DNA from 3 places in the Glutamicibacter sp. V16R2B1 genome. Region 3 is predicted to be linked to each of the others. Evidence: riboswitches for the same ligand, from Rfam matches in the RefSeq annotation. Region 3 holds a riboswitch; each other region holds the start of a gene.
What was found. A riboswitch is a leader RNA that binds a small molecule or an ion and turns the genes downstream of it on or off. The one in region 3 is predicted to bind thiamine pyrophosphate.

Region 1: linked by a shared signal. The riboswitch ahead of thiM (hydroxyethylthiazole kinase) and the one ahead of FDN03_RS04380 (3-oxoacyl-ACP reductase) in region 3 are both predicted to bind thiamine pyrophosphate.
Region 2: linked by a shared signal. The riboswitch ahead of FDN03_RS10545 (ECF transporter S component) and the one ahead of FDN03_RS04380 (3-oxoacyl-ACP reductase) in region 3 are both predicted to bind thiamine pyrophosphate.

The regions. Positions count from the first base shown of each region.
Region 1 covers NZ_VATX01000002.1:38,684-43,985, reverse strand. Annotated here, with positions in the region: gene FDN03_RS00775 (bifunctional hydroxymethylpyrimidine kinase/phosphomethylpyrimidine kinase) at 1-881, opposite strand, end outside; gene thiE (thiamine phosphate synthase) at 878-1,519, opposite strand; gene thiM (hydroxyethylthiazole kinase) at 1,588-2,373, opposite strand; TPP riboswitch at 2,365-2,459, opposite strand; gene FDN03_RS00760 (hypothetical protein) at 2,526-4,115, opposite strand; gene FDN03_RS00755 (aldehyde dehydrogenase family protein) at 4,192-5,302, shown strand, end outside.
Region 2 covers NZ_VATX01000015.1:101,292-106,593, reverse strand. Annotated here, with positions in the region: gene FDN03_RS17025 (ATP-binding cassette domain-containing protein) at 1-379, opposite strand, end outside; gene FDN03_RS10550 (ECF transporter S component) at 376-999, opposite strand; TPP riboswitch at 1,063-1,217, opposite strand; gene FDN03_RS10545 (ECF transporter S component) at 1,324-1,944, opposite strand; TPP riboswitch at 2,011-2,166, opposite strand; gene FDN03_RS10540 (DUF4235 domain-containing protein) at 2,294-2,536, shown strand; gene mnhG (monovalent cation/H(+) antiporter subunit G) at 2,627-2,986, opposite strand; gene FDN03_RS10530 (monovalent cation/H+ antiporter complex subunit F) at 2,986-3,252, opposite strand; gene FDN03_RS10525 (Na+/H+ antiporter subunit E) at 3,249-3,899, opposite strand; gene FDN03_RS10520 (Na+/H+ antiporter subunit D) at 3,913-5,302, opposite strand, start outside.
Region 3 covers NZ_VATX01000007.1:49,898-55,199, forward strand. Annotated here, with positions in the region: gene FDN03_RS04370 (siderophore-interacting protein) at 1-757, shown strand, start outside; gene FDN03_RS04375 (LLM class flavin-dependent oxidoreductase) at 772-2,112, opposite strand; gene FDN03_RS04380 (3-oxoacyl-ACP reductase) at 2,109-2,912, opposite strand; TPP riboswitch at 2,992-3,086, opposite strand; gene FDN03_RS16390 (hypothetical protein) at 3,230-3,388, shown strand; gene FDN03_RS04385 (HNH endonuclease family protein) at 3,535-4,263, shown strand; gene FDN03_RS04390 (hypothetical protein) at 4,465-4,674, shown strand; gene FDN03_RS04395 (bifunctional UDP-sugar hydrolase/5'-nucleotidase) at 4,937-5,302, shown strand, end outside.

The sequences.
Region 1 (5,302 bases), on a different contig from region 3:
TCATCGATCCCCTCCCGGATCCCGGCGATGTCCTGCCACCACTGCTGCATCGGGTCCTGCGCCGGCGCCAGCCCCTGCCCGGACCACAGCCCGGCCAGGTGGTGCACCGGCCCGTGCCCGGCCCCCACTGACAGCTGCCCGGAGGCGGCGATCGCCTCGGCCAGGTACTCCTTGGCCGCGCCCAGCGCCGCCGCCCAGTTACCGCCGCGCGCGTACAGGCTGGCCAGGGCGCTGGAGAGCGTGCACCCGGTGCCGTGCGTGTTTTCGGTGTCGATCCGCGCGGCCGGGAAGTCGGCCAGCACCCCGGTGGCGTCCACCAGCGCGTCCGGGCACTGCTCCCCGCCCAGATGCCCGCCCTTGGCCACCACCAGCACGTCGTGGGCGGCGGCCAGGCGCTGCGCCTGGGCCAACACGCCATCCCAGGTGGTGGCGCGCGCTTCACCCAGCAGCACCGCCAGTTCGTCCATGTTCGGGGTCAGCACCGTGGCCCGGGCCAGCAGCCGGGACATCGCCTGGTGGGCCGCGTCATCCAGCAGCCGGTCCCCGCTGGTGGCGATCATCACCGGGTCGAGCACCACCGGCAGCCCGGCCGGCTGTTCGCCCAGCCACTGCTGCACCGCGTCGATGATCCCGGCGTTGGCCAGCATCCCGATCTTCACCGCGTCGATGCGCACATCGGCGGCGATGCTGCGCAGCTGGGCGGTGACGAACTGCGGCTCAACGGCCTGCACCGCGTCCACGCCCCGGGTGTTCTGCGCGGTCAGGGACGTGATGGCGGCCATCCCGTAGCCCCCGGTCGCGGCGATCGCCTTCAAATCCGCCTGGATTCCGGCGCCCCCGGAGGGGTCGGAACCGGCGATGGACAGGATGTTGTGGATCATTTCGCCTCCTGCCAGGCGCGCAGCAGCCCGCCGGCGGCCGCACCGGGGTCGGTGCTGGAGCAGATGGCGCGCACCACCGCCATGCCCTCGGCCCCGGCCGCGCGCAGCGCCGGGGCGTCCTCGGCCTGCAGCGCACCGATGGCCACGCAGGGCAGCTGGGCGATCTTCCGGGCCCGGGCGAAGCCCTCGATCCCGATCGGGGTGGGGTGGTCCTTCTTGGTGGGGGTGGCCCGGATCGCCCCGACGCCCAGGTAGTCGATCATCGAGGCGTTCGCGTTCGCCGCCGCCAGCTGCTCATCGGTGGAGGCGCTCAACCCCAAGGTGGCGTCCCCGATCAGTTCGCGCACCCGCTGCACCGGCAGGTCCTGCTGCCCGATGTGCACCCCGGTGACCGCGGCCCCGGCGGCCCGTGCCGCCAGGTACACGTCCACCCGGTCGTTGACCAGCAGTTCGGCCCGGCCCGCGGTGAGCTGACCGGCGGCCAGGGCCAGTTCATAGAATTCGCGCGCGCTTTCCTCCTTGGCGCGCAGCTGGATCCACTGCACGCCGGCCTGCACGGCGGCCTGGATGACCTCAAGGGTGCGGTGTGGGGTGCAGCTGGCGGTGTTGGCGACCAAATATACGCCGAGATTTCGCATGATTGTCCTTAAACCGCCCCCCTGCGGGGCCGGCGGGTTGAGTCGTGGGGGGATGAAGAATGAGGGATCTAGAGTTCCTCGATGCGCACCGCACCCAGTTCCTGCGGATCGGTCAGGGCCAGGGCGTCGAGGAACTGCGCGGCAAAGCTGCCCGGCCCCAGGGACAGGGCGGCGGCGCGTTCGGCGGCCCGCCCATAATAGGCGTGGGCGGCAACGGTGGAGGTGAACACGTCCTGCCCGGCGGCGATCGCCGCCGCGGCGAACGCGCCCAGGGCACACCCGCCGCCGGTGACGCGGGTCAGTTCGATCCCGTCGGTGTGCACCATGACCGTGCGCTGGGCGCTGACCACGGCGTCGGCCGGCCCGGAAATCGCGACCACCGCGCCGTGGCGTTCGGCCAGTTCCCGCCCGGCGGCGATGGCCGCGGCCACGGGGTCGGCCGAATCCACCCCGCGCCCGGCGGACTGGTGCCCGGCCAGGGCCATGATCTCCGAGGCGTTGCCGCGGATCAAGGCGGGGCGCAGCGAAACGATGCGCTGGGCGTAGCGCGTGCGCACCGGCAGCGCGCCAACGGCCACCGGGTCCAGCACCCAGGGCGTGTTGGCCTGGTTCGCGGCCTCGATCGCCTCATCCATGGCGGCCAGCTGTTCGGTGCTGGGGGTGCCCAGGTTCACCAGCACCGCGCAGGCGGTCTTCGCGAACGGCCCGGCCTCCCCGGGCAGGTTCGTCATGGCCGGGGCGGCGCCGGCGGCCAGCAGCGCGTTGGCGGTGAAGTTGGCGACCACGGTGTTGGTCAGGCAGAACACCAGGGGGCTGGTGTGGCGCAGTGAATGGATCACGGCAGGCAGGGTCATGTGCGACATCCCTCCGCTAGTTTGAACTAGTTCAGGTTCGACGGGTGTCATCTCAGTCGGCGGCGCCGACACCCCGTGTCACTCGTGACCGAGCGTACGCAATCGCCCACCCGTTGACAAACCTGTGACGCGCCGCACCGCGCCGCCCCAGGTCAGGGCCGGCCCGGCGCGCCCGGCGGTGCTGCAGGGCCGGCAGCAGCCGGGCGCCCATGTGCCGCTGACGGGTGCTTTTCGGGGCCGGGGTGCGGGATGAGCAGCCGCGCCGGGAAGCACAGCACCGCCAGGCTGAGCCCGACCCATCCGTAGTCAAACCCGTAGCCGCAGAACAGCAGGGCGCCCAGGGCGGCGGTCACGGTGCGCAGCGAACGCAATTCGATCACCTGCCGGTACCAGCGCTCCCAGTGCCCATCCACCGCCCAGGCCACCTGCATCCGCCGGCTGGCCAGGCGCACGGCGGCGTGGGCCAGCAACAGCACCGCCACCAGCAGCAGGATGAACGCCGCCGGGGCGGTGACCAGCCCCCACAGGTAGTCCAGTGGCGGGCGCAGCAGGAAGTAGACGCTGGCGGCCATCAGCAGCCCGGCCACCGGGTAGATCCAGCGCGGAAGCGGTCCCCAGTGCCGGGGCCCGGTCCGACCGGCCTTGCCGTGCACGTACCCCATGCTGCTGCCGGTGATCACCAGGTAGAGCAGGGCGGCGCCGGTGATCAGCACCATCAGGTGCATCCCCGGCCGTGCATCGGGCAGGGCCTGCGGCTGCGGTGAGTGCGTGGGCCACAGGACGAGCAGCAGGATCAGTGAGGCGCCCAGCGCCACGTACTGGGTGGCGAACAGGTGATCGCGCAGGGCGCGCACCGGATGCCGCGGCACGGCGGTGACGCCCTCGAAGTTCTGCGGCGGGCGCCAGAACAGCATCACCAGGGCGACGCCGAGCACGGCGTAGTTCCCTACCGAATCCCAGCCGTCGCCCAGCGCGCGCAGCCGCTCAAGGTCCCCGTCCGCGGCCTGCTGGTGGAACCACCGGGCCTTGTAGTGCAGGGCGGCCGCGCCGTTGGCGGCCAGGACCACGGCCACGGTGCGGTACAGCCGGTTCAGCCACACCCGGCGCAGCACCCGGTTGTCGTGCCGCGAGATCCCCGGCAGCGGCCTGCGGCGCAGGATCACCAGGCTGGCCAGGAGGGTGGCGGCCACCAGCAGCCCCAGGCAGAGGGCCAGGTACGGCAGCACCTCGCCGGCCGGGCGCAACCCGTCGGCGGCCGGGATGAAGTAGCTCATTTCCTCTTCGCTGAGCTCGCGCTGCGCGGTGGGAGCCCGGTAGGGCACATCGCCCGCCGCCCACAGCGCGGTGAGCGAGCCGGCCAGGACCAGGACGAGGGCCGCCACCAGCTTGCCCGGCACCAGCCCGGTGCGCGGCTGCGGGTCGGCGCTGCGCTGCACGCGCGGCCCGGTGAACTGGGCCAGCACGTAGACGAACCCGACCCACAGCGCCGGGGTGGCGGCCCGCCCCACCGCGCCCGGCCAGCCGCCGGGCACCGCCTGCCCCTCCGCGCTGATCAGGTAGAAGGCATCGAACCAGTCGGTGGAGACGGCGGCGAGGAACCCGATGAGCGCGCACCACCGGGCGTACCGGCGCGCCTGGGACAGCAGGTTCCCGCTCCCGCTCGGGCTGAGGGCCCGCAGGATCAGCGCCACCAGGGCGGCGGCGACGGCGAACGAGCCCAGCGGGGCGCTCAGGTCGGTCATCGGCCCTCCTTTATCCAGCCCAATGTATCAACCCGGTGGCGCAAACGGGGGCCGGGGGATGACGTACGCTCGAGCCATGGGAATCTTCACCTCACAGCAGCCGCCGGAACCGGTCGGGGAAACCGCGCCGCCGGTCGACGAGCACCCGGGCAAGATCGCGGAGATGATCGCGCACCTGCGCCGCTCCGCCGACGCGCGCATCACCCATCCGCGCCGTTTCCGCGCCCAGCAGCTGCGGGCCCTGGAGAAGATGCTGGCCGAACGCAAGGAGGACTTCATCGCCGCGCTCGCCGAGGACCTGGGCAAGAGCGCGACCGAGGCGAAGTTCTCCGAGATCGACTTCCTGCGCACGGAAATCGACGTTGCCCAGCGCCACCTGGCCGAGTGGATGGACTCCACCTCGGTGAAGGTGCCGCTGTCGCTGCAGCCGGCGATGGCCAAGATCGAGCCGCGGCCGCTGGGGGTGGTGCTGATCATCGGCGCCTGGAACTATCCGCTGCAGCTGCTGCTGGCCCCGCTGATCGCCGCGATCGCGGCCGGCAACGCGGCGGTGCTCAAGCCCTCCGAACTGGCCCCGGCCACCTCCGGCACGATCGCCCGGCTGCTGCCGCACTACCTGGACCCGCGGGTGTACGCGGTGTGCGAGGGCGGGGTGGACACCGCCACCGAGCTGCTGGCCGCGCGCTGGGACCACATCTTCTACACCGGCGGGGCGCGGGTGGCGCGGATCGTGGCGCGGGCGGCCGCCGAGCACCTGACCCCCACCACGCTGGAGCTGGGCGGCAAATGCCCGACCGTGGTGGACAACCACCTGCCGGCCACCGCCAAGCGGATCGCGTTCGCCAAGTTCATGAACAGCGGGCAGACCTGCGTGGCCCCGGACTACATCCTGTCCATCGGGGACGCGGACGCGCTGGTTGACCGCCTGGCCAAGGCGATTAGCAGCTTCTACGGCCGGGACCCGATCAGCCACCAGGACTACGGGCGGATCGTCTCACGCCAGCACTTTGAGCGGCTCACCGGGCTGCTGGAGCACGGGCGGGTGGTCATCGGCGGGCAGAGCGACGCCCAGACCCTGCGCCTGGCCCCCACGGTGATGCGCGACGTGGAGCTGGACAGCCCGCTGATGACCGAGGAGATCTTCGGTCCGATCCTGCCGGTGATCGAGGTGGAGTCCTTCGACGCGG
Region 2 (5,302 bases), on a different contig from region 3:
CCCCGAGGTTTTCCGCCCCGAAGGCCACGTCGTCTTCCACCCGGGCCTGCACGATCTGGGTTTCCGGGTCCTGCTGCATCAGGCCCACACCCTGGCGCGGCCCGAACGCGTCCTGCTCCCCCACCAGCAGCTGCCCGGTACACCCGGCCAGCTCGGAAACGTCCAGGACCCCGGCCATGGCGTGCAGCAGCGTGGATTTGCCCGCGCCGCTGGGTCCCAGCAGCAGCACCCGCTGCCCGGCCGGAACCTCCAAATCCAGGGCGTGCAGGGCCGGTTGCTGCCGGTCGGCGTGCTTCCAGCCGAACCCGCGCGCGCTCACGGACAGGGCACCGGATTCCAGCTGGGGCAGCGCGGCGTGGTTCGTGATGCCGGCGGTCATTGCTTCGCCCGCCCAAAGACCGGTTCACGGTTCGCCCTGCGGCTGGGCAGCGCGGAAAGCGCCCCGGTGGCCGCCAGCGCGCGGGTGGCGAAGTAGGACAGGATGCCGGCAATCACCAAGCCGGAGAGGCTCATCGCCGCCACGTGGAAAAGCTTCATGCCCGCGGTGTATTCCGCATAGTAGGCCATCAGGTAGGCCTCGCTTAGCGCACCGAACAGTCCGGCGCCCAGCCCCGCCAGCATCGCCACCCCAAGGCTCCACACCCGGTAGCGGAAGAGCGCGAACACCACCTCGGCGCCCAGCCCCTGGACAATGCCGGAAACCAGCACGGTGATGCCCCACTGCGAGCCCAGCAGCGCGGAGATCACCGCGGCCAGCAGTTCACAGTACAGGGCGGCGCCGGGCTTGCGGATGATCAGGGCCCCGAGCACTGCCGGGAAGAGCCACATCCCGGCCACGAAGGCGCTAGCCGGCGGGAAGGCCACAAAGGCCAGGGAAATGAAGCCGTAACCGGCGTTCCAGCCCCAGAACACCACGCCCGAAGCCACGGCGATCACCGAGGCGACGACGATGTCGGCGACCTTCCACGAGCTGCTGGCCCGCAACGGTGTTGTTGTCACTTGGATATCCTCCTGAATCAGGAGGGGAGCATGTATGCGAACCGGGGCGCGTCCCCGGGGGCATACCTGAGATTCTCGACTTCCTTCGCCGGTACTAGCCGGGGCAGGTTCGAGGGTCTGCGATCTATCGCACTCTCAGCGTCTTTTACCCTTACGCCTGCCGTGACGCGCCTGGCGGCACGGCAGCGGGCTGGTATGACGCTCCCCTGTCGGTTTATGTCTGCGTTGCCACCATACCCCAGGATGCCGGTCGGGCAGAACCCGCACCGGCGACCGGTTTGAGGCGGACGTCATATTGCTCTTGCTCCGGCCGCCAGGCGCCGCCTAGCGGGAGCGGGTGAGCACCGGTTCCCGGTGGGCCCGGCGGCTGGGCAGGGAGGCCAAGGCACCGGTGTTGGCCAGCATGCGGGTGAGGAAGAACGAGCAGATCCCGGCGATCAGCAACCCGGAGACGCTCATCGCCGCCACATGGAACAGCTTCATCCCGGCGGTATAGTGCACGAAGTGGGCGGTGATGTAGGCACCGTTGAGGGCGCTGAGGAAGCCGGAGCAGAAACCGGCCAGCATGGCGGCGGACAGGTTCCACACCCGGTAGCGCAAGAGCGCGAACACCAGCTCGGCGCCCAGCCCCTGCAGCAGCCCGGAGACCAGCACCGTCAGTCCCCAGTGGGTGCCCAGCAGGGCCTCGATGATGGCGGCCAGCAGTTCGCAGTACAGTGCCGCACCGGGCTTGCGAATGATCAGCGCCCCGAGGACCGCGGGGAACAGCCACATGCCCGAGAGCAGCGCGCTGGCCGGCGGGAACGCGGCGAAGGCCAGCGTCACGAAACCATAACTGGCGCTCCACGCCCAGAACACCACGCCCGAGGCCACGGCGATGACCGAGGCGATCACGATGTCCGCGACCTTCCATGAGGTGCCGCCGGTTCGCTTGGTTGTTGCCATTTTCTTCCATCCTCCTGGTTCAGGAGGGGAGCACATGCGGATGCGCAGGGAGCTGTCCCTGCCGCACATCTGAGATTCTCGACTTCCTTCGCCGGTACTAGCCGGAGCAGGTTCGAGGGTCTGCGATCTATCGCACTCTCAGCGTCTTCCACCGGTCCCGGCCACCGGCGTTTGCTGCGCGGTGAGCCTCGGGGACGGTATGACGCTCCCCTGTCGTTTCTTGTCAGCAGATTGCCGCGGCGATCCGTGGATCACCCGATGCCATGTCTGCGATGCCACCATAGCTCAGGATATGCTTTCGATAGAAAGAGAAGTCCCCATGCGAACAGGAGCGCGAAGAATGAAACCAATGATGAAGCTGCTCGCCACCGGCATTTCCCTGGGAGCCGGGTTTGTCGGCAGCAAGCTGGTGGACCGCCTGTGGAAGGGATTCACCGGCAATGACGCCCCGCGCCACGGCCAGGAAGCCGAAGCCGAAGCCTCGATGCGCCAGGCCCTGGCGTTCGCCGTCTTCTCCTCCGTGGTGGCCGCGATCATCCAGGTCCTCACCGACCGCGGCACCCGCAAGGCGTTGGCCAAGCTGAACAAGTAGTTCCCCGGCGATTGCGCCGTGGACAGGCAGGGCCTCGGAGCACCGTGATGCGGTGCTCCGGGGCCCTTGTTCGTGGTGCCGGCAGTGGCGCTAGTCCTTGTTCTGGCGGCTGGCGTTCTCCACCACGGTGCGCAATTCGTCGCTGTACAGCGTTTCGCGCTTCACGTGCTTGGTGCGGTACCCAGAACGGCCAATCATGTGCGCGGAGACCGGTGCGGTCAGCAGCTGCACGCCCCAGGCCAGGGCGAGCACCGGCACCACCTGCCAGGAGCGCAGGTGGATGGCCAACCCGATGAACAGCAGCAGGAAGCCAAGCACCTGCGGCTTGGTGGCCGCATGCATCCGGGTGAGCAGGTCGGGGAAGGTCAACAGGCCTATGCCGGCGATCAATGACATCAGCGAGCCGACGATCATGCAGCCGGCGGCCACAATTTCCAGGAACTGATCCATCACGCATTCCTCTGGTCGGAAACGAACCGGGAGACGGTGACCGAGCTGATGAAGCCGATGGCGCAGGCGATCACCACGAACAGGATGTGGTTGGTGTGCCGGTTCAGGTACATTTCCAGGCACAGGGCGGCGGAGATGATCAGCAGCATCACATCCAGGGCCAGCACCCGGTCCAGGATGGAGGGTCCGCGGGCGACCCGGATCAGGCAGGCCACCGCACCCACCGAGAGCAGCACTCCGCTGATTCCCACGATGATGTAGCTCAACGCTTTGCCTCCTTGGCCTTCTGGCGGGCGCGCTGGGCGATGTCCTTGCGCACCTGCTTGACGTACTCGTACTCGTCGTGGCTGCCGATGGCCATGATCACCCGCCGTTCGATTTCATGGATCTTCGCCCGGGAGCGGGCGACCTTGATGGCGTTGGAGGCGTTGAGGTAATGCAGGTACAGGGTGGAGCTGCGCCGGTCCACCTCCACCACGAACGATCCGGGGATCAGGGTCAGCACGTGCCCGACCGTGGTGACGATCAGGTCCGAGTCGGTGTGCAGGCGCACCGCGATGATGGAGCTGCGGGTCTTCTGGCGCCGGAAAAGCGCCAGGTAGGAAACCTCCAGGCTGGCCGCCACCACCTGCATGATGAACCAGCCCAGCAGCAGGAAGCAGTACCACGGGTTGATGCGCCCCGACAGACGCACCGGGGGCAGCGGGAACAGGGCGACCAGCAGCAGGGACAGCAGCGCCCCCACGATTAGGGTTCCGGGGGTGAAGTCCTGCCACAGCGCGCCCCAGACCAGGGTCATGAACAGCAGCAGCGGCCACTCCTGGCGCAGTGTGGCGCGGTTGCGCTGGCCCGAGGCCTCATCCAGCGCGTCGGCGATGCGCTGGTCGCGTGGCTCGTCAATACGTTTTGGCATGTGTCCTTCCCCTTTAGCCTGGCGGCAGAACCGCGGTGATGTAGGGGGCCCGGCTCAGCAGCTCGGCGGCCACCCGCTGACAGAAGGCAAAGAGCGGTCCGGCGAACACGGTCAACGCCACCCCGGCGGCGACCAGGGCCCCGGTGGAGTAGCGCATCCCCCAGGGCAGGAACTTCGCCTCCATCTGCCGGGCGAGCCTGGCCCCCAGGATCGGCCCCTGATTGCCCGAGGACTGGATCAGTTCGGTCATCTCCTTGGACTGGTCCACCAGGGACGCCTGCGGGTCCTCCGCCTCGGCCGCCCGGCGCCAGAAGGCGCGGGCCCAGACGCGGATGATGGCCAGCAGGGTCAGCAGGCTGGTCAGCAGCCCGGCGGCGATCACCGCCCAGTTCAGTGCCCCGCCCTGTTCGGTCGCGGCGTGCAGCAGGCCGAACTTGCCCAGGAACCCTGAGAATGGCGGGATGCCGCCCAGGTTGATGGCCGGGATGAAGAACAGCACCGCCAATGCCGGGGAAAGGCGGGCCAGGGATCCCAGTTCGGTGATGTTCGCGGTGCCGGCTCGCCGTTCAATCAGCCCGGCGACCATGAACAGGGAGGTCTGCACGATGATGTGGTGGCCCACGTAGTAGATCGTGGCGGCAATCGCGGTTTCGGTGCCGACCGCGATCCCGAAGATCAGGTAGCCGATGTGGCTGGTCAGCGTGAAGGAGAGCATGCGCTTGAAGTCCGACTGGGCCAGCGCACCGAAGATGCCGATCACCATGGTCAGCGCCGAGACCACCAGCAGCACCGAGTTCACTTCCCCGCCCGGGAACAGCAGCGTCTCGGTGCGCACGATCGCGTACACGCCCACCTTGGTCAAGAGTCCGGCGAACACGGCGGTCACCGGGGCCGGGGCGGTCGGGTAGGAGTCCGGCAGCCACAGCGAGAGCGGGAACACGGCGGCCTTGATGCCAAAGGCGATCAGCAGGAAGCTGTGCAGGATCAGCTTTGTCCCCGAATCCAGGTCGGCCAGCTTCAGCGCCAGATCCCCCATGTTCACCGTGCCGGTAGCCGCATAGATCAACGCGATCGCGGTCAGGAACAGCACCGAGGAGACCACGGAGACCACCACATAGGTGATGCCCGAGCGGATCCGTTCGGCGGTGCCGCCCAGGGTGAGCAGCACATAGCTGGCGGTGAGGAAGATTTCGAAGCCCACGTAGAGGTTGAACAAGTCCGCGGCCATGAACGCGTTGGACACCCCGGCCAGCAGGATCAGGTAGGCAGGGTGGAAAATCGAGACCGGACCGTGCTCATCCCCGTCGGCCATCCCCTGACTGGTGGCGAACAGCAGCACCGCCAGGGACACCACGGTGGAGACCAGCAGCATGAACGCGCTGAATCCGTCCACCACCAGGGCT
Region 3 (5,302 bases):
CAAGGGCCAGCACGTGCTGGAGATCCGCCGGAGCGAGCAGTTGAGCCCACAAATGCTGCGGATCATCGCCGGAGCACCACAGCTGGACGGTTTCCAGCCCAACACGAAGGCCGACCAATATGTGAAGGTCTACTTCGCCGACCCCCAGCTGGGCCTTGAACCGCCCTATGACATTAAGGCGCTGCGGCAGCACCTGCCCCGCCACCAGGTGCCCCGCTCCCGCTCCTACACCATCCGGTGGGTGGACCGCGCCGCGCAGGAACTGGCCATCGACTTCGTGCTGCATGATCAACCCGGTTCCGCCGGGGAGTGGGCGCAGGCCGCGCGCCCCGGGGACCGGCTGGTGATCTCGGCGGCCCGCGGCAAGTTCAGCCCGGACCCGGACTCGCAGTACTTCGTCCTCGGCGCCGATGAAACGGCGATCCCGGCGGCGTCCCGCGCCCTTGCCGCCCTGCCCGAGACGGCGCTGGGCGTGGCCCTGCTGGAGGTGGCCGGGCCGCAGGGCGAACTGCAGATCCCCCACCCTGCGGGAGTGGAGCTGCGCTGGCTGCACCGCAATGGACAGCCTCCGGGCACCACCGACCTGCTGGCCGAAGCTTTCCTGGAGCTGCCCACTCCCCCGCCACAGAGCACGGTGATCGCCCACGGCGAGCGCTCTGCCGCCAAGGCGATCTCCCGCATCGTCGCTGGCTGGGGCCTGGACAAGAAGCGGGTGCACGTCTCCTCCTACTGGACGCTACGCACCCGATCGCGCTGAACCGGCCCCGGCCGCTATCCGGGCTGGCTGGCTTCTTCGCGGGGCCGGGACGATGCGGGCAGGCCCAGTCCCAGATGCCCGCGCAGGGTCGAGGAGGAGTACGCGGTGCGGAAAAGTCCCCGGCGCTGCAGTTCGGGGATCACCAGGTCCACGAAATCCTCGATGCCGCCGGGCAGAGTGGGCGGCATCAGGTTGAAGCCGTCCGCCGCCCCGCAGTCCAGCCACTGCTCCATCTCATCGACAATGGACTGCGGGGTACCGATCATGGTGGCGTGTCCGCCTCCGGCGGCCAGCAGCCCCAGCAGTTCGCGCACCGTGGGCTGGTGCACGGCGATCAGCCGCTGGATCGTGGCATAGCGTCCCTTCGGTCCGGTGAAGCTGTGCAGTGGCGGCAGTTCGGGCACCGGGGCATCCAGGTCCCATCCGGAGGTGTCCTGCTGCACGAAGACGCCCAGCTGCTTGAGCGCGTCACCGGTGGGCAGCAGCTCGTTCAGTCGGCGCTGCTTGGCCCGGGCTTCCTCATGCGTGCGCCCCACATAGGTCACCAGACCCGGCATGATCGCCACCGCTTCCGGGTCGCGTCCGGCCGCGGCGATCCGGGAGCGCAGATCGGTACCGTAGTCCAGGGCCATCTGCCGATCGGCGGCCACCGCGTACACGGCCTCGGCATACTTCGCGGCCAGCTCCCGACCCTGCGGGGAGGAGCCGGCCTGGAACAACACCGGGGCCCGCTGCGGGCCGCCGGGAACGTTCAGGGGGCCACGCACCGTGAAGTGCTCCCCCACGTGTTCGATGGGCTGCAGAAGTTCCGGGCTGGCGAAGTCCCCGTCCCGGCTGGCCTGTATGGCCTGGGCCGGGAAGGAATCCCACAGTCGGCGCACCACCTGAATGAATTCATCGGCTCGCGCATATCGGGTGTCATGGTCCCCCAGCCCGGGCATCGAATGGTTCTGCGCCTCGGCATCCCACATGCTGGTGACCACGTTGACCCCGGCCCGTCCGCCGGAGAGGTGGTCCAGGCTGGCCAGCATTCTGGCGGCATGGAATGGGGAGTAGAAGCTGGAGGAGACAGTACACACCAAGCCTATGTGTTCGGTGTGCTGGCTCAACGCCGAGAGCAGGGTCAGCGGCTCGTAGAACCAGGTGGGTCCGGCCTTTGCGGCCTGCGGGGAGATGGATTGGCCGTCGGCCAGGAACACCGCGTCCAGCAGCCCGCGCTCTGCGGTCTGCGCCAGCTGCGTGTAGTACCCGGTGTCGCCCAGGCGTTCGGCAGCGGAGTCCGGGTCCCGCCAGGCAGCCTGGTGGTGGCCTGCACCGTAGATGAACAGGTTGAGTTTCAATTGCTTGGGGCTCATCCCTTAACCAGTCCCCCATCCACGATCAGGTTCTGTCCGGTCACGCCGCGGGCCCAGGGGGAGGCGAAGAACAGGACGGCGTCCGCCAGTTCGGCCGGGCTGGTGACCTTGCGCAGCGGTGTGCCGGAGGCGATGAAGTCAAAGACCTCTTCCGGGGTGGCCGCGGAGGCGTCGGTCGTGCGCAGCAGTCCGCCCGAGACCATGTTCACGGTGATCCCCTCGGGTCCCAGGTCATCGGCGAAGGTGCGGGTCAGCGACAGCAGTGCCGCCTTGGTGGCCGTGTAGTCGTGGTACGGGACCACCGGATGCTGGAAGAGGTTCGTGCCGATATTGATGATCCGTCCAAAACCGGCTTTGCGCATGTTCGGCAGCACGGCCTGGATTGCGGCGACCGGGGCCAGCACCGACCCGGTGAACTGCTTGCTCAAATCGGCCGCGCTGAGTTCGCCAGCCTTGGGCCGGGCGTCCCCGTTGAAGGAGAAGTCGACCAGCGCGTTGTTGACCAGCGTGGTCAGCGGCTTGCCGAAGTGCTCTTCGGCCTGGCGGACCAGGTCCTTCAGCTGCCCGGCTTCACGCACATCAGCCTGTACGGCCAGGGCCTGTTCGGGGTAGCGGACAGCCAGATCGTTGGCGGCCTGCCCCGAGGAGTGGTAGTTGAGGACCACGTTCGCTCCGGCGTCCAGGAAGGCGGTGCTGATGGCCGCGCCCAGCCCGCGCGCGGCGCCAGTGACCAACACCTGCTGCTCTGCCAGGGGCAGAGCACTGTTGCTGGTTTCGACGGTGGTGGTTTGTGTGTTCATGGTGTTCGAACTCCTTGAATGTGGGTCAAGGCGAACGGAACCCGGTGGATACGCCGCAGCCACTCAAAGGTGCGGGGCATCGTGGAATCCAGGACATTCCCTTCGCCAGTACTAACTGGTGCAGGTTCGACGGGTGTTTTCTCAGCCGCTGCGGCGGCACCCCGTGTCACTAACCCCATTCCTACCACATCCAGCGACCAGGCACCGACTTGGAGACTTTTTGGCCCGGACAATGCCGAGGCCGCGCCGTTGCCGTTACGAAAACGGACGGGACCGGACTCCTTGTCGCTTTGCCGGAACCGGCCTACGGTGAGGATATGGACACGGTAAATGACAAGGGCAAGGACCCCTACGCACCAGAAAACATCGACACCGGCGAAGTGTCACCCGAGCAGCTGAAGAAGTGGCGTGATGAGGGCGGGGCATCGCACACCCGTCCGGGCCAGGACGAGGATCCGGGAACCGCGACCAACTAGCGCGGTCTGCGTCACGGACACCACATGAAGGTGCCCCGGCGGTTCGGGCGATAGTGTCGCCCCGAAGCGATAAGGTGCTGGCTGTACACCACAGGCAGCACCTTATTTTTGGTGCGCCCACTGCATCGAAGGGAACCTTCTACCGCATGCGCAGCCCGCGTCGCTTCATCACCCTGGCCCTCTTGCTTGGCTCACTGTCACTGACCTCATGCTCGGCCGGGACGCTCAGCGATTTCAACCCCGACGCCGCTCCAGGGCAAACGCAGTCACAAGCCCCCTCCACCGGCGGCCCCATCACCGAAGAGCAAAGCCTTGAGTTCGCAGAATCGCTGGCGTTGCTTGAGGAAATCGACGTCAAGGGCCGCGCCCCGAAGACCGGGTACTCGCGCGAGGAATTCAGCAAGGGCTGGAAGGACCCCGACCGCAACGGGTGCGACGCGCGCAATGACATTCTCGCCCGGGACCTGAAGGACGTGGAATACCGGGAGGGACGCATTGAATGCGTGGTGCTCAGCGGCGTACTTGATGACCCCTACACCGGCAAGAGCATCTCCTTTGTGCGCGGGCAGGGAACCAGCAGCGCGGTGCAGATCGACCATGTGGTGGCGCTTTCGGATGCCTGGCAGAAGGGCGCCCAGCAGTGGGACGCCGAAACCCGCCTGAACTTTGCCAACGACCCGCTGAACCTGATGGCTGTGGATGGCCCGACCAATGCATCCAAGGGCGACAAGGACGCGGCAACGTGGCTGCCGCCCAACCGCTCCTTCCGGTGCAGCTACGTTTCCCGTCAGACGCAGGTGAAGGCGAAATATGACGCGTGGATGACAAAGGCCGAACAGGCGGCCATTGAGAAGATCCTGCGCAGCTGCCTCTAACCGCGCACACCCCCGGCTCACGGCGGTGAACCGGTTTTTCCTAGGTTTACCCTGCTCCCCGAGGCGCCGCTTCATCCCACTGCGGTAGGTGAGCAGGCACATCTAGTCCTTTCGGAGGATTCCTTCGGACAACTATTTGTGCAATTATTGTAATTACAGTCATTGGTTTTTCACGGGACAGCGTGGTCTACGGAACAAGGGATGCGTGATGCAGAGATGAAGATGCGGCTTCTGGGGGTTGCGCTTTTGGTGTGCGGTGCCGCGGTCTTCATCTTTGCCCTCAACGTCCAGCATCGTGAGTTGGCCTACGGTCTGCTTACCGGGGCATACCTGCTCTTCGTGCTGGCCGTATGCGCGCTGGTCGGACGAATCGTGGGAGCCTCGCGGGTGGGGCCACCCAGCGGCGAATGATCCGCACGCCCCCGTTGCGGCTCTGCACCGAAGCCGGCCACGATCACACGGTGAACGTGAAAGATCTGCTTGATAGTCAAACTGTGGCGCGGATTTCGCGATGAAAGCCGACCAGGCCGACCCGCTGCGGGAACGCCGTGTGAAGCGAGGCCACGTGAACGGCCCCCGACATCAACCCCACACTTCATCAAAAAGTATCGACAGGTTCACTCCCGTGGGATAAACATGTGACGATCACTTGTTTACCTCTAGGGGATTTTCCATGTCTACCTCCAGACGTCTGCCCAGGGTCGGTTTCACTGCCCTGGCGTCCTTTTCGCTCATTGCCTCCGGCGCCGTTGGCGCGCAGGCAGCGCCCACCGACCCAAGTCGGGCCAAGGAAGTAGAGCTCAACCTGCTGAGCATCAATGACTTCCACGGACGCATCCAGGCCGAGGGCGAATCTGCCGGAGCTGCAGTACTGGCCGGAGCGGTCGCAAAATATCGGCAGGAGAATGCGAATACCCTCTTTGTCTCGGCCGGCGACAACATCGGTGCCTCCACGTTCGCCTCCGCTTCACAGCAGGATGCGCCCACGATTGACGCGCTCGGCGCCGCCGGGTTGGACCTGTCGGTGGTGGGCAACCAC